Regions from separate parts of the Kurthia sp. FSL E2-0154 genome, predicted to be linked through region 2. Evidence: predicted binding sites of a transcription regulator. Region 2 holds the regulator's gene; the other holds the start of a gene.
What was found. Region 2 encodes Rex, which represses fermentation and respiration genes when NADH is low (regulators of the CRP and FNR family bind a similar motif). Its sites were predicted from a motif close to TTGTGAAATATTTCACAA; they were not measured.
Positions count from the first base shown of each region.

Region 1 (15,506 bases), 1.5 Mb from region 2:
TGTTGATTTAGCAAAAATGGCTGGTATTGACTTAACAACAGACCAACCACTACAAGATACAATCGCCTTTATTGGTGAATTAATTACACAATTAGAAGAACTAACTGAACAAATTGGTGATTAATAGACAGAAAAAATCGTGCAATCATCGCACGATTTTTTTCTTATGAAATGAGGAACATGAATGCAATTTGATTTAATGAAATTATTTGATGGGTATGTGGGAAATTATCATACATTCCATTTAACAGTCGACCACGGTAAACACTCTTTTACAATGACAGAAATAGCATATTTTTCACGACTTGGTTCGATGCTCGGATACCATGCCTATACGGAAGATACGTGCAATGGTTTAAATCGCCCGATGGATTTAACTTGGTGGGATGGTTTTGACGGTACATATTGGCACGATTTTATTTTACATTTAGAACGTGAAAATTATTTTAAAAAAGATATGGAAACATTGGAAAAATTATTTTGTAAACGTAAATTTTCACCCATGCATGCAATCGGCATTTTAAATGTTCGAAACGATCAACGCATTGAAAAATTACTTCAACATGTCAAAAAGATGTGCAATGTCCCGCAAGCAATGTTAATTTTTAGAACGTATTCACAAGAAAGTGCTAAAAACTTTTTTGATGAGGTCTATGCCTACGTCTTTCATCAGAAAAAATGCGTAGCTACTAAAAAAGCATATGTTTCAGAAGTGGTCGGCGTCTTACATATGCATGAATAAAAAAGTACATTCACATTAAATTCCATAATAATAAATTACAATATCAGCAGAATTCATTATTTCTAGATAATGCATACATATATTTAGTTTTTTCAGAACTTCAGACTTAACAAAAAACGTTTCTTTTAATCTCTTCATTTCTTCAAAAGAAATCTCAACTAATTGATCTTCATTCAAATCAACTAAATAAGGATAATAATATTCATCATCTAGTTCTTCTAATACACCTATCCATTCTAGAAATATTTTTTTCAAGTAATCAAAACTATAATGATTAATAACAGATATCCCACAATAATTGAGCCCCTTATCACTTGGGACTTTACTTCTATAAGATTCTTTAACATAGCTAGGATTAATTGATGGGATCAAATTATAAAGACGATCAACCTCATATGCTTGTTGTTCTATTACATAATCTAAAAAAATATCTTCTATATTAATTTTTGCAATCATACAATCATTTCTTTCATTAACAAATTCAAAATTATGATAAACAGCCATTTTCATACCTCTTTCTTAATTCATTAAAATAGATGTTGTATCCTTTTCATCTATATCCTCCTTCTCTTTTGAACTTATTGCAAGAAAAAAACTATAACAACCATCAAATCATACGAAAAGAAGTAATTATCTCTTAATATTTAATTTTATGTAAAATGAAAGAGGATTGCATAGTAGTAATCCCCTTCTTTCAATTTATATATAGTCTCTCACTTTACTGTGCAAAAATTATCATCGATTATTCATAAGCATGGTACAGAACAATTTTCTGCTAATGAACTCGCTCAATACTTACACATGACACCGCGTAGTGCGCGCCGTATTTTAAATGAACTTGAAATGACAGGGCTTGCAAAAGTGGTTGTAGAAGAATGCCCCCGTCAAACAGGACGACCACGCAAAATTTATCAATTGCAGTTGAATGTTTAACTATGCACGGAATTCATTGGTTGATAAATCACCATTTATAAGTAATTGCACAAAAAACTTGAGCCACATATAAGTGACTCAAGTTTTTTATGAACGGTATTTTCTTGTTTGTACACGTTTTGTCCAAACACCAATTAATACTAATAAAATACAGAAAATAATTGGAATTAATTGTGTCATCGCCGGGAATGTCCAGTCAACTAGATACTTACCATAACGATCGCTAACTATCATACTGCCTGCTGTGTAGGCAATCAAGAGCGCCCCCAGCCAAATAAGTAGCGGGAATTTATTCATCAGTTTAATGATTAATTGGCTACCAAAAATGATAATCGGAATACTAATTAATAGTCCAAGTGCTGCTAAACCAACATGCCCATCTGCTACACCTGCAATCGCAAGAACATTATCTAAACTCATAACGAAGTCAGCGACGATAATTGTACGTACAGCTGCGAATAACGTACTACCACTCTCTACATCTGCATCTTCTCCGTTTGACTTCAGTAAATCCCATGCAATATAGAATAGTAATAAACCACCGACCACTTTAACAAATGGAATCGCTAATAATTGAACAGCAATGACTGTTAAAATAACACGTAAAGCAATTGCTCCACCTGTACCAATCAATATTGCTTTTTTCCGTTGTTCAGGCTTCAACTTTCGAGTTGCGAGCGCAATAACAACCGCATTATCTCCACTTAATACTAAATCAAGTAAGATGATGGATAAAATTTTGGATAGAAATTCGATATCCATGTTGTTCCTTCTTTCTACAGTTACTTCCTTTATTGTACGCCTCTTTTAGCGTTTTAAAAAGGAAAAAATCGACTATTCTTCTCCTGTCGCAATTGGATAATGCATCACCCAATCACTATAACTCCCTGTATAAAGTTGAACATGTTCGTATCCTAATTCTTTTAATACAGCGTAAAGTGGCGACGCAGATACACCACTACCACAATACACAATAATATTTTCATCTTTGGAAGCAACTTTTTTTATTTCGTCATTTATAAATAACGTATTCCCCTTTTTTAGCTGTTCCCAATCAAAATTTCGTGCAGTTGGAATGTGTCCTGCAATAGGATCAAGTGGCTCGATTTCACCAATATAGCGACGATGAGCACGCGCATCAATTAACACTTTATCATGCTTACCTTCTGTTACTTCTTTAACATAGGCACGATCTACATAAATTTGATCTTGCCAATCAATATTTAAATTAGAACGCACTGGATTCGGTTCAACGGTTGTTGTCTCAAAACCTGCTTGCTTTAAGCCTTCTAGACCATCTGCAATGACGCGCGCATTTGTAAAACCACCATATTGTAATAACCAATACGCTCTCGTAGCAAATGGTTCACCACCACCATCATAGATGTAAATAGGTGTTTCATATGTGATACCGGCTTTTTCAAATAGGTCGTGTAATTGTTCTTTAGTTGGCATCGGATGACGTCCACTTTTTTCTTTTGTCATGTCAGATAAATCTTTCGTTAAATCCCAGTGTACCGCACCAACAATATGTTCTATATCATATTGCGCACGACCATATACGCTATCTGCTAAGTCATAGCGTGCGTCAATCCATACAGCTTGTTCATTTGCTGGTATATCCTTTGCTTGAATAAATACGTGTCCCATACAGAGTCCCCCTTAAAATGGTGTATAAAAATTAATCGTGTAGTACGGCACATTTTCAGCATCAAATGCAACACCCACACCTGCATGTGTCAGATCTTTGTTTAAGATATTTTTACGATGTCCTAAACTATTCATCAAACCTTCATGAGCAAAAATACTACTGTACTGCCCATAAGCTAAATTCTCTGCATAGAAATGCTCGTTCAAATAACCCGCATTTTTCATACGTGATTCAGGTGTGCTTCCATTACTTCCTGTGTGTGAAAAATAGTTTTGGTCAATCATATCTTGACTATGTGCGCGTGCTTGAGCTGTTAATCCCTTGTCATAAATAAGTGGCTTTAATCCATGTTCTACACGTGCTTGATTCATCAGTTCAATCATCAACTGTTCAAACCCCGTACGTAAAGCATTCGATGAAGGACCATAAAATCCTTCTTTTTTCTGTTCTACATTATATGGAATATATTGAATTGCACGTAAGCGATTGGCATTATGAACATCAAAAAAAAACGTCACGTAGTATCCATCTATTTCATATAATAACATCTCTTTTTTATTATCATCATTCATTTTAAAGATCTTATTGCCTTTACGAATTTCTTCTAAAGGTGCACCGTATTGTTTTTGCGCCTCTCCATATGTCGTCTCACCAATTGTTGTGTTAAATAATGTACGCCCCTGTCCTGCAATATAACCGCCCTTACCATTGGATGATTCAAGTGTGAATTGCTCATAACCATTGTGCGTCATTTGCCATTGCTCACCGTATTCATTGGTAAATGTTCCTTTTTGTTTACCTGTTGTATCTTTCAATACAATATTTTTCGCTTTTTCCTCTTTTTTATCTGAGAAAGTATCAATAGATTGATCCACTGTTTCTTTTACTTCTGAAAACATTCTCGACAATTCAGGTCGATCAAGCGCATATTGAATAGCTTGATAGGAACCTAAAATTAAGACAAAAAAGAGAACCCATGCGAATAATTTTCTCATTTGATCACCTCAATCTATTATCATTAGACGAAATTGTGGAATCAATGGATGCTTTATAGTCGCATGCGTTCTTCTTTTATTTATACTGTTGCTTCTACAAGCTCTTCAAAGATTGATTTCCATTCCGCTAGTTTACTATCTTCTTGAAGCAGCGAACGTTCTGTATCAAGTTGCTCAAGTGCTTGATTTTCAATATGTTGTTTCAATTGCTCCGCAATCGCTTGAATCTGTTCTTCTGCCCACGTAGTCATACGTGCAGACTGCTCATCTAAATAAGCTTGTGCATCTGGTTTTGACATCTCTTCAAGTGCATCACGTAATAAAATACGATCATTATTCTCAAAGAAGGCTTTTTGATTTTTATAATATTTATTGACAGCTTTATATTTGAATGGGTCTTTAAATGGACCTGTATAATCTAAAATAGCTGGGTCTTCTACTTCAAATGGTGTGAAGCTGAAGCTCTCGTTGACATCACGTAGGCGACGAACATCTGCTGTATAACGTTCTGAAATTTTTGTCACAATCATTTTTGAAATTCGGAAGTTTGTTACACGCATCTCTTGTTCAAAGTCGAAGCCTAGACTTTGCATTAATTCAGTGAGTGCAAACTCAAGTGCATCTGATGTTGATTTTGTATTAAATACCGTTGGGTTATACGATTCTTTAAAGAAATCTGTATAACGGAAATATACACGTTGTAATACATAGTATAGTAACTCTTTTTGCTCTTGTGCCACATCACGTTCAATTACAGCAGCTGCCGTTTTTTCCATAGACGAGCGAACAAATTGTTCAATTTGGTCTAATTCTTTTAGACGCTCATCTTTACGCGATAAGTTTTCCTCTGTTTGACGAATCAGTGATGATAAACGCTCTATCGTCTTATCTGTTTCCTCTACTAAAGCTTGAACTGCAAGAGCCATTAATTCTTCTGATAAGAAATGATGGAAACTTTCCTCAAAAGCAGGCATACCAGAAGCAAGTTCTGTCTGTTCCACTTTTTCTTGTAAAGCAAGTAGACTACTCACACCAAATAGACGTGGTTTACGGATACCAAAACGTAATAATTCGTTGCGTACATACGCTTTTACATCTTCTGCTTCTTCTTCATCTGCTGCTAAGTCAATCGCATTTACGACGAAGAACATCTTATCTAATTCGAAGGCATCTTTTACACGCCCTAATTGAATTAAGAATTCACGGTCAGCTTTTGCGAAAGCATGATTATAGTACGTAATGAATAGAATCGCATCCGCATTACGAATGTATTCAAAAGCAACACCTGTGTGACGCGCGTTAATTGAGTCTGCTCCTGGTGTATCAACTAACGTAACGCCTAGACGTGTTAATTCACAGTCGAAGTAGAAATCAATTGAATCAACGAAACAACTACGATTTTCTTGTGCAACAAAGCGTTCGAATTCTTCGCGCTCTGTACGAATTGTTGTGCCTAATACGTCTTTAAATTCTTCATAACTTTGTGCAAATGCACGTACAAATGATTTATGAACATGTAAGCGCTCATCTGTTAATTCCACATCAAGTGCTTTTTGTGCTTTTGCATAGGCATCATCTAAAGATGTAACGTGAACACCAATTGCACCATAAGAGGCCACAATATCTTCTGTCATTTGTTCGACTGTTTTTAATTTTACATCTGCTGTTTCATGTGGATGGTCAGGTGATACAGGACGAATCTTATTAATCGCTGCTGTTGTTGGGTTCGGTGATACAGGTAACACTTTTTGACCCATTAAAGCATTTGAGAAAGAAGATTTCCCCGCACTAAATGCACCGAATAAAGCAATTGTAAAGTCTTTTTCTTCTAAACGTGCGACTTTATTTTTCAAGTAGTTTGATACTTCCTGGAAACCAGCAATCGGTTCTACTGCATGTGCTGTTTTTAATGCTTTTTGAATTGCTTGGTCTAGCTGAACATTATAAGTAGATTGTGATACATCGTCATCCGCTTGTTCCTCTTCTTGTTTTTCTTCCACAGCAATCATAGATGGATCGAATACACGCATATGTTTACGCGCTTCTTTTTCCCCTTTAATCCAGCGCTCCATATAACCATCTGCTTCTTTATTCAGTGTACGTACATCGACATTTTTCTGAACTTCAAAGTATTTTTGTTGTTCTTCAATATGAAGTACATCATTGATGATTGCTACTTTTTCAGTCATCGCTGCTTTTTTCTTTTTCAGAGGTTCTACTTTTACAAGCGATAATTCTTGAATATACGCCATTTTCTCACGCTTCCAGTCATCTGTTGCACGTTTGAACCACATACGTGTAGCCGAAACAACACGATTTGCGAAGTTCAGTAAAGCGTCTCCTGCTACTGCATCAATGCGCATCTCATCTTCAATAACAGAGAATGGGATATCTAATTTGAATTCATCAATTTCAAGTGATAATTCATCTGTTAAAGCACCAACTTCTCTTAAAGAGCTCTTCATTAAGTTCAACATATGACCTGTAATTTGGTTTTGAACAACTGATTTATAGCGATCATATAGGTCTTCACGTCTACGAGCGCGCTCTGCTTCCGTCTTTTTCGCCGCAAAGAACATACCTACTTTAAAGTCTTTTTGCATACATTCCGCATAGCTTGCTAAACGATCACGTAATTCAAATGGCATTAAGACAGCGTTTTCAAGTAATTCATCACGTTGATTATTGAAAGACATTTCCCATTTCTCAACTGAATATAACTCAAGTTGACGTTCTACAGATTGGTACTCATCTAAAATATCTAACTTACGTGCCCAATCATTTTGAGATAGTAAATCTTCATTGCTTTCCATAATACTTTGTTTATTTTGTTCTAAAAATTGTCCATGTTCATCATGCATTTGTGCTAATGTATTTTCGGCATTTTCTATTAATTGCTCTTGCCAACCATCCATACTGTTCATAACAATTTCTTTTACATGGTCAAAATCGTTATAAGCTAAATCTTTCGCTTTTAATGATGTAAAGAAAATACCTTTTGGATAAACACCCCAGTTTGCAAATGAATCTGCAACCGACTGTTTGAATTCTTCAAATGATAATTCTTGTTCTTTATGTTTATCTACTTGGTTCACGATTAAATACACATTCGGGTTACGCTTCATTAATGTTTTCGTAAATTGGAAGTTCAATTCTGATTGCACATGATTATAATCCATCACGTAAAAAACAATATCCGCTAAGTGAAGTGCTGATTCTGTTGACATACGGTGTGCATCATCTGTGGAATCGACTCCAGGTGTATCCATCACTGTAACACCCATCGGTAATACAGACTGGCTATGTCCAATCTCAATTTGTGATACTAACGCACCATTCTTTGCAAATTCTTTTACAGTTTTAATATCATAATCTGAGTTAAAGCGAACAGGATCTTCTCCTACTAAATAAGCAATTGCATAATCTTCTTCTGACTTATGCACTTTAACTACATTAGCACTTGTCGGAATTGGGCTAGATGGTAGTAGTTGGTCACCTGTAAGCGCATTAATCATACTCGACTTACCAGCAGAAAAATGACCTGCAAAACCAATTGCATATTCTTTCTTAATTAACTTCTCAGCAAAAAGCTGTGTTTTTGCTAGTCGTTCATGGTCTTCGTTTTTTTTATAAACCATGTACTGTAACGCAGTTTTCTTCAATAATAATTGGATTTTTTCTTCAAAAACAGTCATGAAAGGCTCGATCTCCTTTTTCTATATGTAGTTACTCATCCCATTCTATCATGTGTCTGTAAAAGGAAAAACAAAAATTGCTCCAAATCAGAAGATTTTAGTTATTTATTTTTACGTTTCTTCTATGTTATTTTTTTTACGTGAAAAAATTAAATTTATTTAAAAATATAAAAACCGAATAACTCTAAGCGAGCTATTCGGCAACAAAAGTATCATTTTATTTATTTCAAATGTGCGGTTGTTTCTGATAAAACGTATTTAACTGTGACACCACAAGCGACGATTGTCATTCCAACAAGTGCGAAAAGCATGATGACCGCTCCCTTTTTGATAATATAATTTTTTATTTTTAAATTCTAATTGTCATTGATTATCATTATCATAACGAGTTTTTTTTATTTTGTCAATCTAATTGAAATAGTTTCTCAATTAATTCTCTTATTGTATTCTTTAAACTAACGGTGTATCATAGATTAAAAGTCATGAAGAAAGGGGAGTATGTATGAGTATTTCGGCTCAATACCAAGTACTATTTAACGGCATCATTCACGCTTTCAAAGAAATTTCACCAAAGCAAGTTACAATTCAGTCTCCCTCTTCATTTACTGCACCTAATATGCATCTAGAATATAGTGTTTTGATCAATGTAATTGGTGATGTAAAAGCACGTATGATTATTGACAGCAATCACAATTCATTTCAAAAACTATGTGAGTCATTATATGGGTTTCAGATTGATGGCGAACTTTTAGAATCGTTCGTTGGAGAATTTGGAAATATGGTTGCTGGTAAATTATGTATTTATAGTGCTGAACACAATATTCAGTTAGACATTACTACCCCAACTGTCATGGTAAGTGAGACACATTTACCAATATCTACACAAACATTCACTTTGCCAATCTCAATGGATGAGATTGGTCATGTAACAATGCTTTTATCTATTGAAGCTTCTTAAGTCGACATACATGAGAGCGATGAAATTTCTTTTCCCTAAAAGGACTTGTACAAAATATGTACAAGTCCTTTTGTCTTATTTTGTAGATCTATTCTTTTATTTCGATAAACGAATTAATATTAAAATATTAATTATAATAAATATCTCTATTCTTTTACACACTGAATTATTACATTTTTCAAAACAATTTCACATTTACTTCACATTCTCTTATTTTGATGTGATAAAAATCACATCTATATTATGTCGTTTTGACTAAACTATGGATAAGCATACACAGAAAGGAGATTTTTATGCATAAAGAAAAAAATACATCCGATTCAAAGTTAAAAGGAACTTTTTATCTCTCTATAACAGTCGGTATCATCATAATCATCATTTGGTTTGTATGCTTCGCTATTTTTATGAATCGTTTCTAATCTAGAGGAGGTTTACACCCATGTATTTGCATAAGTATGAAAAATATTGGCTCATGTTTGGTATTGGCTCATTAATTATTTTTCTATTAATTACTGGTCTAATGGCATTAAATAATAGTCATGAAACACCTAATTCACAAAAAACAATTAATCCTGAAAAAGTGAGTGAAATCGCACCATTTAATAAGCCAGGTGTCTATAAAGTAGCAGGAAAGGATTGGGATTATGAAGTGGTGGTAGTAGCATCTGCCTTTTTATATGAACCATCGGAAATCAAAATTCCTGTGAATTCTAAAGTGAAGTTTATTGCGACCTCTAAAGATGTTGTGCATGGATTTGAAATTGCTAAAACAAATATTAATATGATGTTAGAGCCCGGACATATTTCTGAATATACAACTACCGTCAATAAAAAGGGCGAATTTTTAGTTGTTTGTAATGAATACTGCGGGATGGGACATGCTGAAATGCATGCAGCATTAAAGGTGGTGGATTCTAAATGAAATCTTTACAAATCAATTTACGCGATTGTAAGCTAGCACTTGCCTACCTTCTTTTCGCTTTTGCTGCTTTATTAATTGGTGGGATTGCCGGTTTAGTACAAGTATTCGTGAGAAGTGGCGCACTCGAACTTCCCTACTCTATTGGCTATTATCAAGTATTAACTATACATGGCGTTCTTCTAGCACTTGTCTTTACAACCTTCTTCATTTTTGGTTTTCAAACAGCCGCTATGAGTCGTGTAACAGGAATATTTTCTTTTAAAGAAAGATGTTTAGGCTGGATTGGTTTCGGGGTAATGTCTACTGGGACAGTTATGGCTGCTACAATGGTTTTATTAAATGAGGCATCTGTACTTTATACATTTTATGCGCCACTACAAGCACATTGGGTTTTTTATGCTGGACTTTCACTTGTCATGATAGGCTCTTGGATTGCAGCATTTGCACAAGCTCATCGTTACATACAATGGAAAAAAGAAAATCCAAAACAGCTTACACCGCTACTCAGCTTTATGGTCGTATGTAATAATTTAATGTGGTTTGTTGCTACAATTGGTGTCACAACTGAATTATTAGTTCAATTACTTCCATGGTCACTTGGTTGGATGGAACGTGTAGATGTGTTATTATCGCGTACACTTTTCTGGTCATTTGGTCATGCACTTGTATATTTTTGGCTCTTACCTGCTTACATGGTTTGGTATATCGCCGTGCCAAAAATTATCGGCGGAAAGATTTTTTCGGATGCACTTGCCAGACTTTCGTTCATCTTATTCGTATTATTTTCCGTACCGGTTGGCTTACACCATCAATTAACTGAACCTGGTATCGGTGGTTCATGGAAGTTTTTACAAGTTATTTTAACGATGATGGTTGTCATTCCCTCTTTACTTACTGCTTTTTCACTATTCGCTACATTTGAACTACGCGGTCGTGAGTTAGGGAGTAAAGGACTCTTTGGATGGTTAAAAAAGTTACCTTGGTCGGACGCTCGTTTCTTAGCACCTTTTATCGGTATGCTTGCCTTTATTCCTGGCGGTGCTGGAGGAATTGTTAATGCATCTTATCAAATGAACCAATTAATTCATAATACCATTTGGGTGACAGGGCATTTTCATTTAACAATTGCTACAACGGTCACATTGACATTCTTTGGGGCCTCTTATTTCTTAATTCCACATTTAACAGGTCGACAATTAACAAAAAAAATAAACAGACTTGGTCTAATCCAAACAGTTTTATGGGCAATTGGTATGTTGATTATGTCAGGTTCGATGCATATTGCTGGTTTGCTTGGCGCACCAAGACGCTCTGCATTCTCAGTATATGGAGGTGCTGAAATTGCACAAACATGGATTGGCTACCAAATCGCACAAGCTGTTGGTGGGACTATTCTATTTATTGCCATTTTATTATTTATGTATATACTTGTTCAAATGCTTTTCTTCGCACCGAAAGGTTTTGAAGTATTCCCAGTAGCAGAAGTTGCAAATCATGCTCAAAAAACACCTGCTATTTTAGAAAACTTTAAACTATGGATCATCATTTTAATTGCGCTATTATTAATTGCTTATTCATATCCAATTTACGATATTATTTCAAATGCACCACTTGGTTCAAAGGGATATAAATTGTGGTAATTTTCTAGCTCGTTCGAATGATATTCTAATATAAGTTTGATTTTTTCATGATTTACCTTTAGACTTATGTTACGATTTAGTGAATATAAAAGCGTGAATTTGTTGTATTCCCGCTGTTTTATGACAAAAAATGCTAATTCAAATAGGTGTAATATCTATTTTATGGTAATTTTTTAGTAAAATTTTAAAGAGATAATTCACTAAATATTAACGTTATTTGTATAATGGCAGTTCTCTATTGATTGCATTGCTTTTTTCTAGTATGTACTTATAGGCAAAGGTTCTTCATCGGAAAACGCACAGCAAAATCATACATAGCATGTATTTCACAGGGACTCAAAATATAGATAACTTATTTATTTTGTCGTCATCTTTTGTCATGTGAGAAACTTTTCGAAATAGCCCAGCCAAACGAGTCCATTATTTTTTGGACAATGTGAAGTTGAAATACTTTGCAACTCAAAATATCATCTTTTGAGAATCACCATCAGTATTAACCAATTTTTTAAAAGGGGAGATTTACATGCAAACAACGATCCATGAATATAAGAAGATGAATAATAGCTCTCTTTATGTAAGCGATTATTATCAAGAACTCTTTTATATGAATATTGTTGAGGTTCCATTATTAGAAGAAATTTTAAAAAAGAAGACCACAACAAGTGCATACTACCCTACCTTATATAGAGATATCTGGTTTATGATTGAACAACCTTACGAAGTCGTTCAGTTTAGCGAGAAGGTAGATTTTTCAAATGAAGTACTTGCAGAAATTTTAAAAGCTATTTACGAACATCCAACTTTCCACATTATTCACGATATCAATCGCCTTGAGAAGGGCAGCTCTTTTATGAACGCTCTTTTATTAACAGAAATGGTATCCGTTATGATTGATGGCGATTTAGAAATTCTATTTGACGTGAAAAATAATCGTGAAACAATCAATTTGGCTACATTTATTGACGAACATTTAGAGGTGGGGAATTGCCTAGAATGTGCTGCACAATCGATTTTACATTCTTCTAAAGAACTACCAATTTATTTTGATATGAATATTTTCGTAGAATTACCAATTACAGAAAAGACACAATACTCACTTGAAGTTTTCCAAGAAACAAATTTATTGGAAGATCTTAATTCGTATAAAGAAGTCTATATGTAACTTAGTTATTCTACTTTGTTTGAGCGCACTTTATAGCGCTCTTTTTTTATACTTTTTTACATTGTAATGTAATTCTACAAACTGACCATATGTTTTTGTTTGCTGTAATATTAATTCTACGGGTGAGAAACCTGGTTTAAAAAGAGGAATTCCTTCTCCTAATAAAATTGGCGCCATTGTAACAATAATCTCATCGATTAAGTGTTGCTCTAAAAAAGAATAGATGAGTTCTCCTCCACCGACAATCCAAATATCTTGACCTGGCTGTTGTCGTAATGTATGAATAAGTGATGCTACAGGCTCTTTTGTAAAGTGAATATCTTGAAGTTGTTGATACGTATAAACATAACACTTTTTTCGTATAAGGCCATTCAGATAATAATTAACTGATTAACCAATCAAATGCCTTTTTGCCTAAAATAACGGTATCGACTGTTTCATAAAATTGTGAGTACCCATTATCTCCTTTACCTTCCACCTGTTCTAGTCAATCAAGTAACTCTTCTTTTGTTGCGATATAGCCATCTAAACTTGACGCAATAAAAAGACGTACTTTTCGATTTTCCATACCCATCACTCTTTTCTTAATCGCTTGGGTTTTCTATTATAAAGTAATAAAACCTTAAAAAGCAAACAGAAATCACACCAATTTAAAAATAAATATTTTTCACTTTTAAAACGCATATTCATTCATACATGTTGTAACATAGAAAAAGGCTTTGACAAGTTAGTACATGTCAAAGCCTTTTTTCTATTTTTCAAAAGTCGGTTTTACTGCAAAAATCGGTTCAATCTCAGGTAGGTTTTTCAATTCCTCTTTATTCATTAAAATATGAATTGTACCATGATCATTTGTTGTACGAATTAAACGGCCCATACCTTGTTGCAAGCGAAGAAGCATGAATGGTAATTCCACTTCAACATACGGATCATCTGCGAATGAACGCTTCGCATCAAATAATGGATCACTCGGTGGGAATGGTAAGTCTACAATAATCACACGTGTTAATGCTTCTTCTGGTAAGTCGAGTCCCTCCCATAAATGGTATGAACTTAGCGTGTGTAATTTACCTGCTTGGAAATCACGTACTAATGACGATAGCTCGCGATCACCTTCAAAACCAATTGTTGCTTTTTGTTCATCCGTTAAAACATCTTTAAACGCTTGCATCGCTTGTTTTGATTTGAATAATAATAAAGTTTGCTCCGTTGATTCTTCTAATAAAGAGGCAACGCGCGCTACTTTTTCAGCTTGTTCAAGTTCATGAACATGAATCTTCATTACTTCTTCATAATCAAATGGTGATTCTACAGAGAATGAGTTGTATTTTTTAATTCCTAAGCTATACGCAATATAACTAAAGTCTTTATTAATGGATAGAGTAGCCGAAGAAAAGACATATGGAATTTTTTTAGAGAATAGTTTCTTCTCTAATACTTCTGTAATTAAATGTGGCATGATAACTAATGTTTCTTCGCCATCCGTTTCTTCTAACCAGTCAATCGCATTACTTTGCGACACAAAGATGCGCATTGCAGCTTCATATTGGTCTAAAAACTCTTCTGCCATGCGTAGCTCGTATTCTGGAATAACATACATTTCAGATTCAAAAACGAATTCTTCCATTAACTCGTCAATTGTTTCAATCACTTTTTGACCTAACTTCATTAGCGTTGGACTTTTTTTAATTCGTTTACGCTCATCATCCGTATCAATTACATCATCACGTAATTGGTCAAAGAATAATTCATGACCATCTTGTAATTTTTCCATCAATAATAAAGTTTTTTCACGTAGTCCATCAACCATTAAACGATCTAATAATTTCACGATTGTGTAATCTTGAATTTTGTTCGTCATTGCTTTTTGCGCGGCATATTCAAGAAGGTGTCCTTCATCTAATACAATCATCGATACTTCTGGTAATAACGGTAATTGCCCTTCACGTTCACGCGACTCTTTCGTTGCCGTATGTTCCATTAAGAAATCTTGTGAGCAAATAATTAAATCCGTCGCTTCGCGGTAATGTGCACGATGTAATGTTTGACCACAACGATTACGGACATCACAAACCTGACATTGTTGGATATAGTTATAATTCACATGTTGCCATTCTTCATCTGAAATATTTGGATAATCACTGCGTGCACCATAAAGTCCTAATCCACCAGCACCATACACGCCTTCTGGAATCGAGACAGCAATCTCATCTAGGTATTCTCCATCCATGAATTGCTCTGCTTCTTCATAGCGTTTTAGACATAAATATTGGTCACGCGATTTTGCCAAGCGTACGTCAATATTTAAATCTAATAATTTTTGCAGTTTATAAATGTCGCCGCCTTCTTTAACTAATTGGTCAATTAGCGTCTCATCTGCGCATGCAATTAATGCAGGTTTACCTGTATAACGAGCATACGTAATAGCTGGTAATAAGTACGCAATAGTTTTCCCTGTACCTACACCTGCTTCCGCGAATAAAATAGACTTTTCACGTAATACTTTTTCTATTTGATAAGCCATAAAAATCTGCTCATCACGACATTCCAATCCTTTTTCCGGAAGTTCATCGTATAATACGTCACCCATCCAGTCGCCTAAAGAATCAAAGAATGATTGTTCTTTTGATAATTCAAATGGTAGTGATTGTCGCATACTATCTACCCCTCTCATCTACTATGTTTCAACACAAAGGGAGGCTGTCTAAATAGACAACCTCTCTTGTTTTTATTTCTTCTGTGATTTGCGTCCCCAGAATTGATAATAATCTGTTCGAATGAAACCATTGAACAATTTACGTTTTTTTG
Region 1 is NZ_JBBOPO010000001.1:649,333-664,838, reverse strand. Features, by position in the region: gene pepF (oligoendopeptidase F) at 1-124, shown strand, start outside; gene MHB75_RS03150 (hypothetical protein) at 185-742, shown strand; gene MHB75_RS03145 (hypothetical protein) at 758-1,246, opposite strand; gene MHB75_RS03140 (HTH domain-containing protein) at 1,466-1,675, shown strand; gene MHB75_RS03135 (TerC family protein) at 1,763-2,437, opposite strand; gene MHB75_RS03130 (sulfurtransferase) at 2,510-3,325, opposite strand; gene MHB75_RS03125 (CAP domain-containing protein) at 3,338-4,321, opposite strand; gene MHB75_RS03120 (dynamin family protein) at 4,402-8,016, opposite strand; gene MHB75_RS03115 (chemotaxis protein CheX) at 8,519-8,974, shown strand; gene MHB75_RS03110 (cytochrome c oxidase subunit II) at 9,414-9,896, shown strand; gene MHB75_RS03105 (b(o/a)3-type cytochrome-c oxidase subunit 1) at 9,893-11,536, shown strand; gene MHB75_RS03100 (hypothetical protein) at 12,060-12,698, shown strand; gene MHB75_RS03095 (dihydrofolate reductase family protein) at 12,729-12,944, opposite strand; gene MHB75_RS03090 (ATP-dependent DNA helicase) at 13,450-15,354, opposite strand; gene MHB75_RS03085 (THUMP domain-containing class I SAM-dependent RNA methyltransferase) at 15,427-15,506, opposite strand, start outside.
Region 1: MHB75_RS03110 (cytochrome c oxidase subunit II) is a predicted target of Rex. The motif match lies at 9,193-9,210, and genes of this name have one in related genera.

Region 2 (15,506 bases):
GCAATTGATCGTTTATTTGCGCATACAAAAATGAAACCTTCTGATTTAGAGGCCATTGCAGTGAGTGAGGGGCCAGGCTCTTATACAGGTGTACGAATCGGGGTTACGATTGCCAAAACATTGGCGTGGACATTAAATATCCCAATCGTAGGTGTATCGAGTTTAAAGGTATTGGCTGCAAATGTACCATACTTCCCGCATGTGATTTGCTCGCTTGTAGATGCTAGAAGACAAAATGTGTATGCAGGTGCATATAGTAGTAAGGATTCATTGGAAGTTATTATTGAAGATGGACATTATGAATTAGAACAATTATTAAATCAATTAGACGCATTAAATCAGCCCATCTTATTTGTTGGTCATGATGTTGAAGTCTTTTATGAAAAAATAGCTGAACGCTTAGAAGAACGTGCTTTACGTGCACCATATCCGTTTAATTTACCGAGTGCTAGTCAATTAATCTATTTAGCAGAACAACAGCCATTACCAGCTGCTGAAACTGTACATGCATTTGTACCAACATATAAACGAATTGCAGAAGCTGAAGCTAACTGGATTAAAGAACAGAAGGCTAAACAGCATGATTAAATATCGTTTAATGACCGTAGAAGATGTACCGGCTGTTCATCATATTGAACAAATTGCATTTCCGACTCCGTGGACATTAGATTCATTTTATTATGAGATGGAGAAGAATCCACAAGCGCATTATTTTGTTGCTGTAAATGACGAAGAAAAGGTTATTGGTTTTTGTGGTATGTGGGTCGTGTTAGATGAGAGTCAGATTACAAATGTCGCTGTATTACCAGAAGGACGAGGAAAAGGTATTGGGGAAGCATTGATGCGTGAAGCCATTGCCTATGCAAAATCTTTAGATGTTGTTGTCATGAGTTTAGAAGTACGTGTGACAAACGAAGTCGCACAACATTTATATCGTAAATTAGGTTTTCAAGAAGGTGGTATTCGTAAAGGATACTATACAGATAATCAAGAGGATGCTCTTGTCATGTGGGTGAATTTATAATGGAAAAAGATCTTTATGTATTAGGTATTGAAAGTAGTTGTGATGAAACAGCCGCAGCCATTATTAAGAACGGAACAGAGATTGTTTCGAATGTTGTGGCATCTCAAATTGAAAGTCATAAACGTTTTGGCGGTGTTGTACCAGAGATTGCTTCTCGTCATCATGTTGAAAATGTAACGCTCGTGATTGAAGAAGCATTAACAAAAGCTGGTTTACAACCAACGGACTTAGATGCAGTATGTGTAACAGAAGGTCCAGGACTTGTAGGCGCATTACTCATTGGGATTAATGCAGCGAAAGCCTTTGCATTTGCACATCAGTTGCCATTAATCGGTACGCATCATATCGCAGGTCACATCTATGCGAATCATCTTGTACAGCCGATGGAGTTCCCATTGCTTGCTTTAGTTGTATCAGGTGGTCATACGGAGCTTGTATTGATGAAAGAACATGGCTCATTCGAATTAATCGGTGAAACACGTGATGATGCAGCAGGTGAAGCATATGATAAGGTAGCGCGTGTATTGAATATTTCATATCCAGGTGGACCGAAAATTGATCAGATGGCGCATGAAAGTGACGGCGCAGTCAACTTCCCGCGTGTCTGGTTAGAAGCAGACTCATATGATTTTAGTTTTAGTGGTTTAAAATCAGCAGTGATTAATTATCAACACAATGCAATTCAGCGTGGTGAAGAAGTTAATCGATATCATGTAGCGAAAGGCTTCCAAGATAGTGTTGTAGAGGTATTAACAGCTAAAACGTTGCGTGCTGCAAAAGAATATCAAGTAAAACAAGTCATTGCAGCAGGTGGTGTTGCAGCGAATAAAGGATTACGTGCTTCTTTAGAAAAAGTATTTAAAGAAGAAGGAATTCCATTCTATGTACCGCCATTACCATTATGTACAGATAACGCCGCAATGATTGCAGCAGCGGGTACAGAAATGTTTAAAATGGGTGTCCGTAGTGACTGGAGTCTAAATGGCCGTCCAGGTATGGAATTAGTATCGTGGAATCGTAAATAATGATGAAATAGTAGCGGTTTTCTCATGAGAAATGGGAAAATCGCTTTTTTAATGGTGTGTAAATGTGAGAAGAAGAATTTGTAAATTGCTTGAGTTTTACACAGTTATTTGTGGATAAATTCAGAAAATTCTGTGGGTAGTGTGGACAAGTGCTGTGGATTCAGATTATATAAGCATCTTACCTGTGCATAACTTTGTGGAGATTTTTACAAGTTATACACAATTTCAGTGGATAGATGGAAATTGTAGGTAGTATGTAGTTGCTTTGTTAGAAAAGCAATTAGTGCAAAAATCTAGATTCGTCACAAGATATTATTGTAATAAAAAATAAAGAAGGTATCAAGTTTCCATTTGGAAAAGACACCTTCTTTTTTATATTTATAATTGCTCTAATTCTTCTTGTAAAGCGAGCCACTGTAACTCGTGTTCTTCATGTTTCACTTTTTCTTCATCTAATTGTGTTTGAATGATTAATGCTTTTTCATGATTTGAAAATACATCGGGATCACATAGCTCTTCTTCTAGTTTTGCAATGGCTATTTCAAGGTCGCTCATAATCTGTTCAATATCTTCAATTTGACGTTGAATTTTACGTTCTTTTTTCTTCGTTTCTTTGTCGATGGCTTGATTCGATGTAGGTGTTTCTTTTTGAACGATTGGCTTTGTTTTTACAAGAGCAGCTTCTTTTTCAGCTGCGATTTCAGCTAGCTCTTCTTTTTTCTCTACATAGTAATCATAATCACCTAAGTATTCAAAAGAACCTTCATTCGATAACTCGACAACTTTTGTTGCAATGCGATTGATGAAGTAACGGTCATGTGATACGAAGATGAGCGTACCCGGGAAATCAATTAGTGCATTTTCCAATACTTCTTTACTATCTAAATCAAGATGGTTGGTCGGCTCATCTAAAATCAGTACATTATTTTTCTCAAGCATGAGTTTTGCGAGCGTTAAACGTGCTTTTTCGCCACCAGATAAATCGTGTACAATTTTATTTACGTCTTCTCCTGAAAAAAGGAAACGTCCAAGAACAGTACGAACATCTTTTTCATTCATTAGTGGCCATTCATCCCAAATCTCACGTAGTACTGTACGATTCGTAGAGAGTTTTGCTAAATCCTGATCGTAATAGCCCAGTTGTACATTCGTACCATAACGAATATCACCGGATAGAGCAGGTAAATCTTTTATAATCGTTTTTAATAACGTAGATTTTCCGACACCGTTTGGACCAACAAGGGCGATACGGTCTTTTCGATAGGCACGCATGTTAATATGTTCAGAAACTGGCGTTTGTCCATAACCGATTGTAAGATCATCAACGGATAACACATCATTACCACTTTGCTTTTCGATATCGAATGTAAAAGTAGCTGATTTTTCATCGCCATCAGGAGAATCCATCCACTCGGTTTTCTCTAAAACTTTACGACGAGATTGTGCCATCTTCGTAGTTGATGCACGCGCTAAGTTCTTTTGAACAAATGTTTCGAGTTTTGACTTTTCGTCCATTTGTTTTTCATAGAGTTTCAGGTCACGTTCATAGTTCTTTGCTTTTTGATCTAAGTAACTTGAATAGTTACCTGTGAACTTTGTGACATGATGACGAGAAACTTCATAAACAATAGACACAACTTGGTCCAAGAAATAGCGGTCATGTGATACGATAAGGATAGCGCCGTCATAGTTTTTTAGATAATTTTCAAGCCAGTTTAATGTTTCGATATCCAGGTGGTTGGTCGGCTCATCCAGAATAAGTAATTCAGGTTTTGTTAAAAGTAATTTTGCTAGAGCCAGTCTTGTACGTTGACCACCAGATAATGAAGATATAGACTGTTCATAGGAATCAGGATAAAACTGCATACCATGTAGAACGGAGCGTGTATCTGCTTCATATTGGAAGCCGCCGCGTTCTTTAAATTCATGTTGTAGCTGGTCATATTCAGCAGTGATTTTTTGATAACGTTCTGCATTTTCATAAATCGTAGGTTCAGCCATCTGCAACTCAAGTGAACGAATTTGTTGTTCGAGTTGTTTTAATGGTTCAAATACGGTCATCATCTCATCCCAAATGGATAAATCAGATTCTAGACCAGCATGTTGGTCTAAGTAGCCAAGTTTAATTCCTTTTGGCATAATAATCTCGCCAGAGTCATAGGAGAGTTGACCTGCTATAATTTTTAAAAGAGTAGATTTACCTGCGCCGTTTCGGCCAACAAGTGCGACGCGATCCCGATGTTGAACTTCGAGTTTAACGCCACTTAAAATTTCATCTGCAATATATGATTTATATAATTGATTGACTTGTAATACAATCATTTTCGACACCTCAGTTCAATTTTAAGTGTAACGAAATGCTGTCATAGGTGCAATAGTCATCTATCTAAATCGTATAACCAGATTCGTAGGAGGAAACATGTTTGAAAGAGAATTATAGGATACCGCAGGCCACAACGAAAAGACTTCCACTGTATTATCGCTTCATCCAAAATTTTGCGGATGCAGGAAAGAATAGAATTTCATCAAAAGAGTTAAGTGAGGCCATGCAAATTGATTCAGCGACAATTCGTCGTGACTTTTCATATTTTGGACCACTCGGTAAAAAAGGCTACGGATATGATGTACAAAAATTACTCGTGTTCTTTAGAGGCGTTCTTGATCAAGACCAACGTATGAATGTAGCAGTAATCGGTATTGGTAACTTGGGTCAGGCCTTACTGAAGTATAATTTTCAAAAGAACCATAATATGAAAATTGTTGTAGCATTCGATACGAACTATCCAATGGAAGGGCAGCTTGTAAATGGTGTTCCTGTTTTTCATCCAGATGTGATGGAAGAGAAGTTTGAAGAATTCAAAGCAGAACTACCTATTTTAACTGTACCAGCACGTTCAGCACAGTTTATGACAGATCGATTAATTCAGATGGGCGCGAAAGGTGTGTTGAATTTTACACCGGTTCGTCTGCAAGTACCTGAGACATTCCGCGTTCATACAATTGATTTATCGATTGAGTTGCAAACGCTTAGTTATTTTATTCGAAATGTGGAAGAATAGTCTTAAATATTCAGTTTTGTAGACCGAAAGAATAATATACAAATGACGAAGTGTGGAGTAGAATGTAGTTATCAAATTGAGGAGGTGTGTGTAATGGTAGGTCCAGCTAGTATTGCGATTATTGCAGGTGTTGCTGTCATTATTTTTGGTCCCAAAAAACTTCCTGAACTAGGAAGAGCGATGGGTTCTACACTCCGTGAGTTTAAATCTGCAACAAAAGGTTTAACAGACGAAGATTTTGAAAGTACAAAACAAAAAACAGTTGAAACAAACAGCGCAAATGAAGTAAAAGCTGTCGAAAAAATCGAAGAGACGAAGTAGGGTGTTCATCTGATGGAACAAGAAGAACTAACAGTCGTTGAACATATAGAGGAACTTCGAAAGAGGCTATTAATTGTTGCAGGATTCTTTGTTTTAGCGATTATTGGAAGTTTCTTTTTAGCACAACCACTCATACAATTTTTACAACATACTGAAGAAGCAAAATCGCTTCAATTGCATGCTTTTCGTGTTACCGATCCAGTGAAGGTTTACATACAAGTTATCTTTATTTTATCGCTTGTTATGACATCACCGATTATTCTATTTCAGTTATGGGGTTTTGTGAGCCCAGGACTTTATGAAAAAGAACGCAAAGTGACATTACGCTATATTCCATATGCATTCCTATTGTTCATTGTAGGGATTGTATTTTCGTATTTAGTGTTACGTCCGTATATGTTGAAATGGATGATGGGTTTAGCAGGAGAAATGGATGTTGAACAGACCATTGGAATCTATGAATACTTTCAATTTTTAATGCAAATTACATTACCATTTGGATTGATTTTTCAGTTGCCAATCATTATGTTATTTTTGACGCGTCTCGGAATTATTACGCCAATGGGCATGTCAAAAGTAAGGAAGTACGCATACTTTGCACTACTCTGTGTAGCAGCAGTCATCGCACCTCCAGATATCGTGTCACACATGATTGTCACATTACCACTATGTATTTTATACGAAATCAGTATCATGATTTCGCGTATAGGTTATAGAAGTTATTTGAAAGCAGAGCAGCAGCGAGAAATGGAGCTAGCTGCATAATATAAAAGAAAAACTGGAATCGTAATGTTGTGCGATTCCAGTTTTTTGTTGCGAACACTAAAAAAAGAGACTCTTTTTATTGCATGGATTTTAGTGTTTCGAGGTATTTTTCTATTTTGTCTAAATTGAGATTCATGATAATAACAAAACCATTCAACATCGTATGTGCAATAATCGTGGTGAGCAGTCGCTTTGTTTTGTTATAGAGAAAAGCAGTGATAAACCCAACAGTTGCGTAAATGATGATATGAGAAAAATCCATATGCACGATTGCAAATACAATGGCGCTGACACTCGCTGCGATGAAAAAGTTCGTTGTTTGGTTTAACGATGCGAAAATGACGCGACGGAATACGACTTCTTCAAGGAATGGTCCGAAAAATACAATACTGATGATGGCAATAGGGGCTGCTTTAGCCATTGCAGAAAGTTGTGCTGTATTTTCAGAACCAGGTGTAATGCCAAGTGATGTTTCGATTAAACCAGCAAGAGACTGGCCAATTAAAATCATGAAGAATCCTAAAACGCCCCATCCAATCGCCCCCATAGTAGAAAAACGCTTACCACCAACAAAAGCATTTTTGAAAAAGTTTTTGTCACGTAAGATGAAGAAAATCGTTACAAGTGTACCGAGAAAGAACGTAAAGAAGATGGTCCAACTGCGTGCTTGTGCGGATAGTTCATCATTGGTGATACTTGGTTCCAACCATTGAATAATAGAAGCAATCGGCTTTAAAAAGATGATAGGTGATAGTTGCATGAGTATATATGTAATTAATATATAGAGCGGTGTTTTTTTAGTTTTCATAAGCAAATCCTTTCCGGAAATATTCGTATCTCTATTCTACCAATAAGTTGAAGTAAAAAGAAAATGTAAATCAGTCATTTTTTTATAAAAAAATAAATGTTATGACTTGCAAAAAAAATCGAGAGTGCTTATTATTAAGAATATAAGTTAGCACTCGTTATATAAGAGTGCTAACAAAAAAATATTGATGCATAGAAATTAGGAGGTTATTAGAACATGTTAAAGCCATTAGGTGACCGTATTATTATTGAGGTAGTAGAGGTAGAAGAAAAAACAGCATTCGGTATCGTACTACCCGACTCTGCAAAAGAAAAACCACAACAAGGTAAAGTTGTTGCAGTGGGTTCTGGAATCGTAACAAATAGTGGTACAGTGGTTCCGTTAAGCGTAAAAGCAGGCGACCAAGTAATTTATGCTCAATACGCAGGTACGGAAGTAAAATATGAAGGTAAAGACTATTTAATACTACGCGAGAGCGACGTTTTAGCAATTGTAGAGTAATCTAATATATACAAATAAACGAATGGATTGATTTTCTAGGAGGGAATTATACAATGGCAAAAGAAATTAAATTTAGCGAAGATGCACGTAGTTTAATGTTAGCAGGTGTGGATAAATTAGCGAATACAGTAAAAGTAACATTAGGACCAAAAGGACGTAATGTTGTATTACAAAAAGCATTCGGTGCACCACTTATTACAAATGACGGTGTCACAATTGCAAAAGAAATTGAACTAGAAGATCCATATGAAAACATGGGCGCAAAATTAGTTTCTGAAGTAGCTTCAAAAACAAATGAAATCGCTGGTGACGGTACAACAACTGCAACAGTACTCGCACAATCAATGATTACAGAAGGTTTAAAAAACGTAACAGCTGGTGCAAACCCTGTCGGTATCCGTAAAGGGATTGACTTAGCAGTTGAAGCAGCAATTAAAGAATTAAAAAACATTTCAAAACCAGTTGAAAACAAAGAAGCAATTGCACAAGTAGCTTCGATCTCAGCTGCAGATGATGAAGTAGGTTCATTAATCGCAGAAGCAATGGAACGTGTAGGTAATGATGGTGTTATTACATTAGAAGAATCAAAAGGTTTCAATACAGAATTAGAAGTTGTAGAAGGTATGCAATTCGACCGCGGTTACTTATCACACTACATGGTAACAGATACAGATAAAATGGAAGCAGTATTAGACAATCCATATATCTTAATTACAGATAAAAAAATCTCAAACATTCAAGAAATCTTACCTGTACTTGAACAAGTAGTACAACAAGGTCGTCCAATGTTAATTATTGCAGAAGATGTTGAAGGTGAGGCACTTGCGACACTCGTATTAAATAAATTACGTGGTACATTTAACGTAGTGGCTGTCAAAGCACCAGGCTTCGGTGATCGTCGTAAAGCGATGTTAGAAGATATTGCGATTCTAACAGGTGCACAAGTGATCACAGAAGAAATCGGTTTAGATTTAAAAGAAACAACTGTAGACCAACTTGGACGCACAGCAAAAGTAGTTGTAACAAAAGACAACACAACAATTGTTGAAGGTGCTGGTCAACAAGAAGCAATCGAATATCGAATTGCCAACATTCGTAACCAATACGAAGATGCAACGTCTGAATTCGATAAAGAAAAATTACAAGAACGTTTAGCAAAATTAGCTGGCGGTGTTGCCGTAATTCGTGTCGGTGCAGCAACTGAAATCGAACTAAAAGAACGCAAACTACGTATTGAAGATGCTCTTAACTCTACACGCGCAGCAGTAGAAGAGGGTATTGTAGCTGGTGGTGGTGTTGCATTAGTAAGTATCCATGCAGCAGTAGAAGCTGTAGCGAATAGTACAGAAGGCGACGTAGCAACAGGCGCACGCATCGTATTACGTGCATTAGAAGAACCAGTACGTCAAATTGCAAATAATGCAGGTTTAGAAGGCTCTGTCATCGTAGATCGTCTAAAACGTGAAGAAGTTGGAACAGGCTTCAACGCAGCGAACGGTGAATGGGTGAACATGATTGAAGCAGGTATCGTAGACCCAGCAAAAGTTACACGTTCAGCACTTCAAAATGCTGCATCTGTAGCTTCACTATTCCTAACAACAGAAGCAGTAGTAGCAGACCTTCCAGATAACTCATCAGCACCAGCAATGCCAGATATGGGTGGCATGCCAGGAATGATGTAATCGAAATTTAATCGATTACTACACAAATAAAAGGAATCGCCTAAATATGTGCGATTCCTTTTTTTGTATTTGAAAACAATTAAAGTCTTTTTAACTATTAATACTTTTTAAAGTAGTTAATTAGACCAGTTGAAATACCTTGTGCCATTGCTTTACGATAACTATCTGTATTAATCTTTTTTAGTTCAGATTTTCGGTTCATATAACCGTATTCTAACAGTGTACCGATGTATGGGTTTTCGCGTAGAACGTGTAAGTTTTGATAGCGATATTCTTCTGCAGGTACGTCGGAAACAGCTGAAATTGGTCGATCTAATGCATTAAATAAGTATTTCGTAAATGTCTTTTCAGCTTTTTTTGTATAAAGAGCTAGATAGCCTTCCTCACTTTTTTTGTTATATACATTGTGATGAACGCTTATAAAAGCATCTGGTTTAACAGATTTCGAAATTTGTACGCGTTTTTCGAGTGATAATGTTTTATCCGTTGTGCGTGTCATAACGACTTTAGCACCATCTTTTTTAAGTTGCTGTTGTAAAGCTTTAGCAGCTTTTAAGTTTAAATCTTTTTCAGCAATATCATAATAATAAGCACCTTTTTGCGCGCCACCATGTCCTGCATCTACGACGAATGTTCGACCACTTAATGGACCAAAAATCGTGCCTTCTGGATATGCGTTCTCTTTGGAAGTAGAAATAATACCGTACTTATGTGAGACATAACCTGTTTTCTCTTTTGCGTACTCGATTTTAAACCAACCGTTTTTAGCCTGGGCTTTAATTTTAAATTGATCGCCAAAGCGAACAGTAGCCAATTTTTTTGACGTAACACTACTTGTCTTTCTAACGTTAAGTGTAGCGGCAGTGATGGAGTAGTACTTGCCAACCTTTGTGCTACTAGTAGAGAGTATAATTTTTGTTAAGTATTTGGAAGATACATAACCAGTTGTCTTACCTACTTTTACTTTCGACCATGTACCTTTTTTTGCAGTTTGTGTGACAACTGTATTTTTTTTTAGTCTTTTTATAACCTTATATTTTGTACTAGGACCTATACGAAGATTTAATGAATTTGTATTTGCGACTTTTAGTTGGATAGATGTTGCTGAAGCTTGTTCAGTAGGTAAGAAGAACATCGTAAAAACTAAACAAATACTGAGCAAGAATGACATGATGTTTTTCTTTTTAAATTGCATAATTTCCCTCCTATTTCCTTAATCATAATATTAATGATGTATAAAATAGTATAAAAAAGGGAATTGTGATAAAGTTGTATTATTTGTAACATATCTGAAATAGTCGGATGATGCATAATTGATTTTAATTTTTGAAAAAACGTATCTTATAGCTAATTCAAAGAATGAAAAAACTTAACGCATGTATAAATTTAAGCTATTATTAGAATAGAAATTACAATAAAAATATGAAAAAGAAAACTTAATGTAGAAATAAAACGTCTTATTAAATAGAGAGATGAAACAATTATTTAGGAGGTATTTCAATGCCGCGTCCTGGAAAGCAAAAGCGCAGATATATTAGCGGATTGGACGGATTACGAGCTATTTCAGTATTAGCTGTTATTTTATATCATCTACATATTGATGGAATTGATGGTGGATTTCTCGGTGTAACCGTATTTTTCGTATTGTCAGGTTATCTTATTACAGATTTATTAATTAATGAATTCGAAAAGAATGGAAGAATAGATTTTAAGAGTTTCTGGATTAAGCGATTTAGAAGGCTCATTCCAGCACTTGTATTAATGTTAGTTGCATTAGTGACGTGGATTACATTATTCCAGCGTTCTTTCTTAGAAGGATTACGTGAAGAAGTTGCTGCGGCTTTTTTCTATGTGAGTAACTGGTATTACATACTTCAAGATCACTCATATTTTACAAAGTTTGCGCCGCCTTCACCACTGCAACATATGTGGTCACTTGCGGTAGAAGAACAATTCTATATTATATGGCCGATTTTAATGTTACTAGCGTTAACATTTATTCGTTCAAAAGGAAAGCTTGCGATATTTATTGTCCTACTGTCGTTTATTTCAGCAGAGGCAATGGCATTCATGTATAGTCCTGATGCTGATCCAAGTCGTGTTTATTTCGGGACGGATACACGTGCCTTTTCAATTTTACTAGGTGCGGCATTAGCATTCGTATGGCCAAGTGCAAAATTGAGTCCGAATGTAACACCTGATTTGAAAAAAGTATTGAATATCGCAGGTTTGGTCAGTTTAGGGATTTTAATCATTTTAATGATTTTCACACAAGAAGACGGTAGCTTCTTATATTATGGTGGTATGTACTTGGCTTCGGCAGTAACGGCAGTATTAATCGCTGTTATTGTACATCCAGCTAATTCCATTGCGAAGATTTTTAGTATTAAGCCGTTACTATGGATTGGTGAACGCTCTTATGGTATTTATATTTGGCACTTCCCAATCATTGTATTATTAGGAATTGCAGTTAAAACAGATGAGATTAGCGGTATGAAAATTCTATTAGCATTGGTTTTAACATTTATTTTATCAGCATTGTCGTATCGTTTTGTGGAAAATCCAATTCGTCGTGGGGAATGGCGTAATTGGTTGGCTGTCTTTAGAAACGGTACATGGTCGTGGAAGTGGAAACAGCAAAACATGAAACAGCGCTTTACAATGCTTGCTATTTCAGCGATTGCGATTGTTTTCACGTACGGTATGATTGTCGAACCTGCTCCACAAGCTTCTAAAGAGAATGAACTGGAGCAACATCTAAAAGAAGAGCAGAAGTTAAAAGAAGAACAGCAAAAAGCGAAAAAAGAGCAAACCGCTGAAGAACGTAAAAAAGCAAAAGAAGCAGCCATTGCAAAAGCTAAAAAAGAAGCAAAAGAAGCAGCTGTAGCTGAGAAAAAAGCAAAAGCTGATGAAAAGCCGAAAAAAGAAGCGCAATATAAAAAAGATGTCGCCAATGGTAAGATTGCATTAGCTAACACACCGATTACTGCATTGGGTGACTCTGTTATGCTGAGTGCTGCTAGTGCTTTACAAGCAGATTTACCGCGTATTGATGTCGATGCGACAGTGGCATTACAAGTTGATGCAGCGATTGATAAATTGCGTACAAAGGTGAATCAAGGACAGGTATCGAATACGGTACTAATTGGTTTAGGCTCGAATGGTACATTTACAAAAACGCAGTGGGAAGAGATTTATGAATTACTTGGATCAAAACGTCAAATATTCTTAATGAATGTACGCGTGAGTCGTAGTTGGCAAGATAGTGTGAATAAGACGATTCGAAATGCAGCGAAAGAATATGATAATGTACATGAGATTGATTGGTATGAAGCATCTAAAAATAAACCACAAATCTTTTATAATGACCAGATCCACCCGAACCCTGAAGGTGGTAAATTCTATTCGAATTTAGTAGTTCATGAAATTGCAAAGTACAAAAAGAAAAAATAATACAAGAGACTAGAACAAAATTCTAGCTAAAAGCAAAAGAGCTTCAGCATATGAAAATGCCGAAGCTCTTTTGCTATTTATTCCACATGTTCGTATAATGCGATATTTTCCATGTAGTTTACAAGGCGACGTAAGTCTTTTTCTTGATCGCGTGTAATTTTGCCTTCTTCATATAATAAGTGAATTTCTTGACGTTCTGTTTCGAGCATCACTAAATTTAATTCTTCTTTTAGTTCTTCTTCGCGTACAGAGTCCATTGTGACTTTTTTTCGTAGGCGTTCGTATGCTTTTTGATATTCAAAAAGAATAACGGTGTAGAGCTCAGGATGATCTGATTTTTTTCGTTTTTCTTTTAAATAATCGATTGCTTTTTTATAAGCGTGTCGACGAACATCTTGACGCATGAGAACATACGATAAATATTTTTCTTTTTCGTTATTATAATGCTTTTTAGCAATCGATAACTCGCGTAAAACTTTTCGTAATGTAAACAATCCACGTTTCCAAGTGCTAATCGACAGCATTTTTTCGCGATCAGATATAGAATGTAGTAATGACTGGTACATATGTTCATCAAGTTTATGATCTTTATACAATCCATTGATATAGTCACGTTCAACTTGTAATGCATTCAAGCGAATACGTTCTAATTTTGGTGCATGTTTTGAACTACCTGAATCATCTGCATTGGCTTCTAATTGTGTTTGTCTGAATAGATGTTGTAAATTATCAATTAAATCATAAATAATATAACGATTTTCCTCGTTGATTTTTGATTGCATCTTTTTTACAGTTTGCACTAAAACAAAACTTTTCGCCTCATGGAATGACAGCTGACCTTCTTTTACAACTGTCATTTCTTCTTTATCTGTTAGTAACGGTAAGAAGACTGTAGCAATAATCAGTGTGAAAAGAATAGCACCAGAAGCTAAAAATAAGATTAAAGATCGTTCTGGAAAGGGCTCTCCTGTGTCGAGGAAGAAAGGTAATGATAAAATCCCCGCCATTGTGACAGCACCACGTACACCAACTAAACTACTAATTAGACTCATTTTTAGCGTTGGTTTTTCATCTCTTTTTCGCTTGAATTGCCACAGTGCAAATAAATGTGACCAAACGAAGCGTATAAGAAGAATGATTGCGCCAATTGCAGATGCATAAAGAATTAAAATCCAATTATCGATTTGTGTATCTAAAATCGATTGCTTCATAGATAATGGAATATTTAAACCAAGTAATAAGAAAACAACGCCATTTAAAACGAATAAAACGATTTCCCAAGCACTCTCTGTTAGCACTTGTTCTTCTGCAAGGACAGTTTCGGTTTGTTCTTTGAAAATAGCTTGAATAATCCCCGCAATGACAACGGCGATAACGCCAGAAGCATGAAAAATATTTTCCACAATGAGATAAATGATAAAGGGCGTTAAAATTTGATAAAGTGTGTGGAAAACAGCATCTCGTATGCCAGCACGTCTAAAAGCAAATCGTAATTCAATTAGAACAAATCCAAGAACTAAACCTAAAATCCCTCCTGCTAAAAACGTATAAGAGAAATTTAAAATGGCACTTTGGAATGAAAAATACCCTGATACAGCTGCAGCAACTGCATATTTAAAAGCTACTAACCCTGAAGCGTCATTGATAAGTGATTCCCCGCGTACAACACTTAAAATCTTTTCAGGTATTCGAATACGTTTTGCAATGCCATTTACTGCCACAGGATCAGTAGGAGATAGGATGGCAGCAAGTGCAAAGGCAGCAGGGAGTGGAATTGTTGGCACAAGCCAGTGAATAAAATATCCACCGCCGATCGTTGTGATGAGTACCAGTACGATGGCATTCCCTAAAATAGGTAGTCTCATACTCCATAATTCTTTGCGTGGAAAATAGCGTCCATCATTGTATAATAACGGCGCAACAAAAAGTAATAAAAACCATTCGGTATCGAGTTCTAAGTCTAAGCTCGGAACGAAAAGTGCTAAAATAACACCGAGACCAATTTGAATTAAAGCAGTCGGTAAAAATTTTACATAGTGGCTAATAATATTAGACGCTAGTAAACCGATTAATAAAAAGAGTGTAATCATTAATAAATTCATAGCAAGACCCTTTCAAAATAGGATTAATTTAAGGTTACCGTAAATGGAACAAAAAGCTAAATTAAACGCTTGCGTATTTGAAAAGTGTTCAAGAGTTTGTAAGATAAAACAATGTGGTTCCGAGTCAATTTGATTTATACTAAGGAAGAACATGAATGAACGGAGATGACAGACGTTGAGAAAAGTAGTCGTAATTGGTGGCGGTATTACCGGAATGAGTACGATGCATTACTTGCAAAAACAAGCCAAAGAACAAGGGTTGGATCTCGCTTTGACATTGATTGAAAAAGACGCACAAATCGGTGGTAAGATGGTCACAAAACAACGTGATGGTTACTTAATGGAAGTTGGTGCAGATTCCATCGTGTCGCGCCATGCGAGTGTTCGAAAATTAATCGAAGAATTACAATTAGAAGATCGCGTTGTTTATAATGACACAGGCGTTTCATATATTTTAACTGAAAATCAGTTACATGCAATTCCAGAAGATAGCGTGTTTGGAATTCCTATGAATGAACAAGCATTAAATAAAAGTACGCTTATTTCAGAAGAAGGAAAAAAAGCTGTTTTACAAGACTTAGAAAAAACCGAACTTCCTTTTACAACAAATCATTCGGTCGGAGAATTTTTAACATATTATTTAGGTGAAGAAATTGTTCAAAAACAAGTCGCACCTGTTTTATCTGGTGTCTATTCAGGTGATTTGAATAAATTAACAATTGCTTCTACTTTACCCTACTTATTTGAATATAAAAATGAATTTGGC
Region 2 is NZ_JBBOPO010000001.1:2,187,333-2,202,838, reverse strand. Features, by position in the region: gene tsaB (tRNA (adenosine(37)-N6)-threonylcarbamoyltransferase complex dimerization subunit type 1 TsaB) at 1-588, shown strand, start outside; gene rimI (ribosomal protein S18-alanine N-acetyltransferase) at 581-1,024, shown strand; gene tsaD (tRNA (adenosine(37)-N6)-threonylcarbamoyltransferase complex transferase subunit TsaD) at 1,024-2,049, shown strand; gene MHB75_RS10810 (ABC-F family ATP-binding cassette domain-containing protein) at 2,428-4,371, opposite strand; gene MHB75_RS10805 (redox-sensing transcriptional repressor Rex) at 4,473-5,108, shown strand; gene MHB75_RS10800 (twin-arginine translocase TatA/TatE family subunit) at 5,202-5,429, shown strand; gene tatC (twin-arginine translocase subunit TatC) at 5,442-6,194, shown strand; gene MHB75_RS10790 (CPBP family intramembrane glutamic endopeptidase) at 6,271-7,002, opposite strand; gene groES (co-chaperone GroES) at 7,219-7,503, shown strand; gene groL (chaperonin GroEL) at 7,557-9,185, shown strand; gene MHB75_RS10775 (N-acetylmuramoyl-L-alanine amidase) at 9,283-10,380, opposite strand; gene MHB75_RS10770 (acyltransferase family protein) at 10,686-12,638, shown strand; gene MHB75_RS10765 (Na+/H+ antiporter) at 12,716-14,740, opposite strand; gene hemG (protoporphyrinogen oxidase) at 14,916-15,506, shown strand, end outside.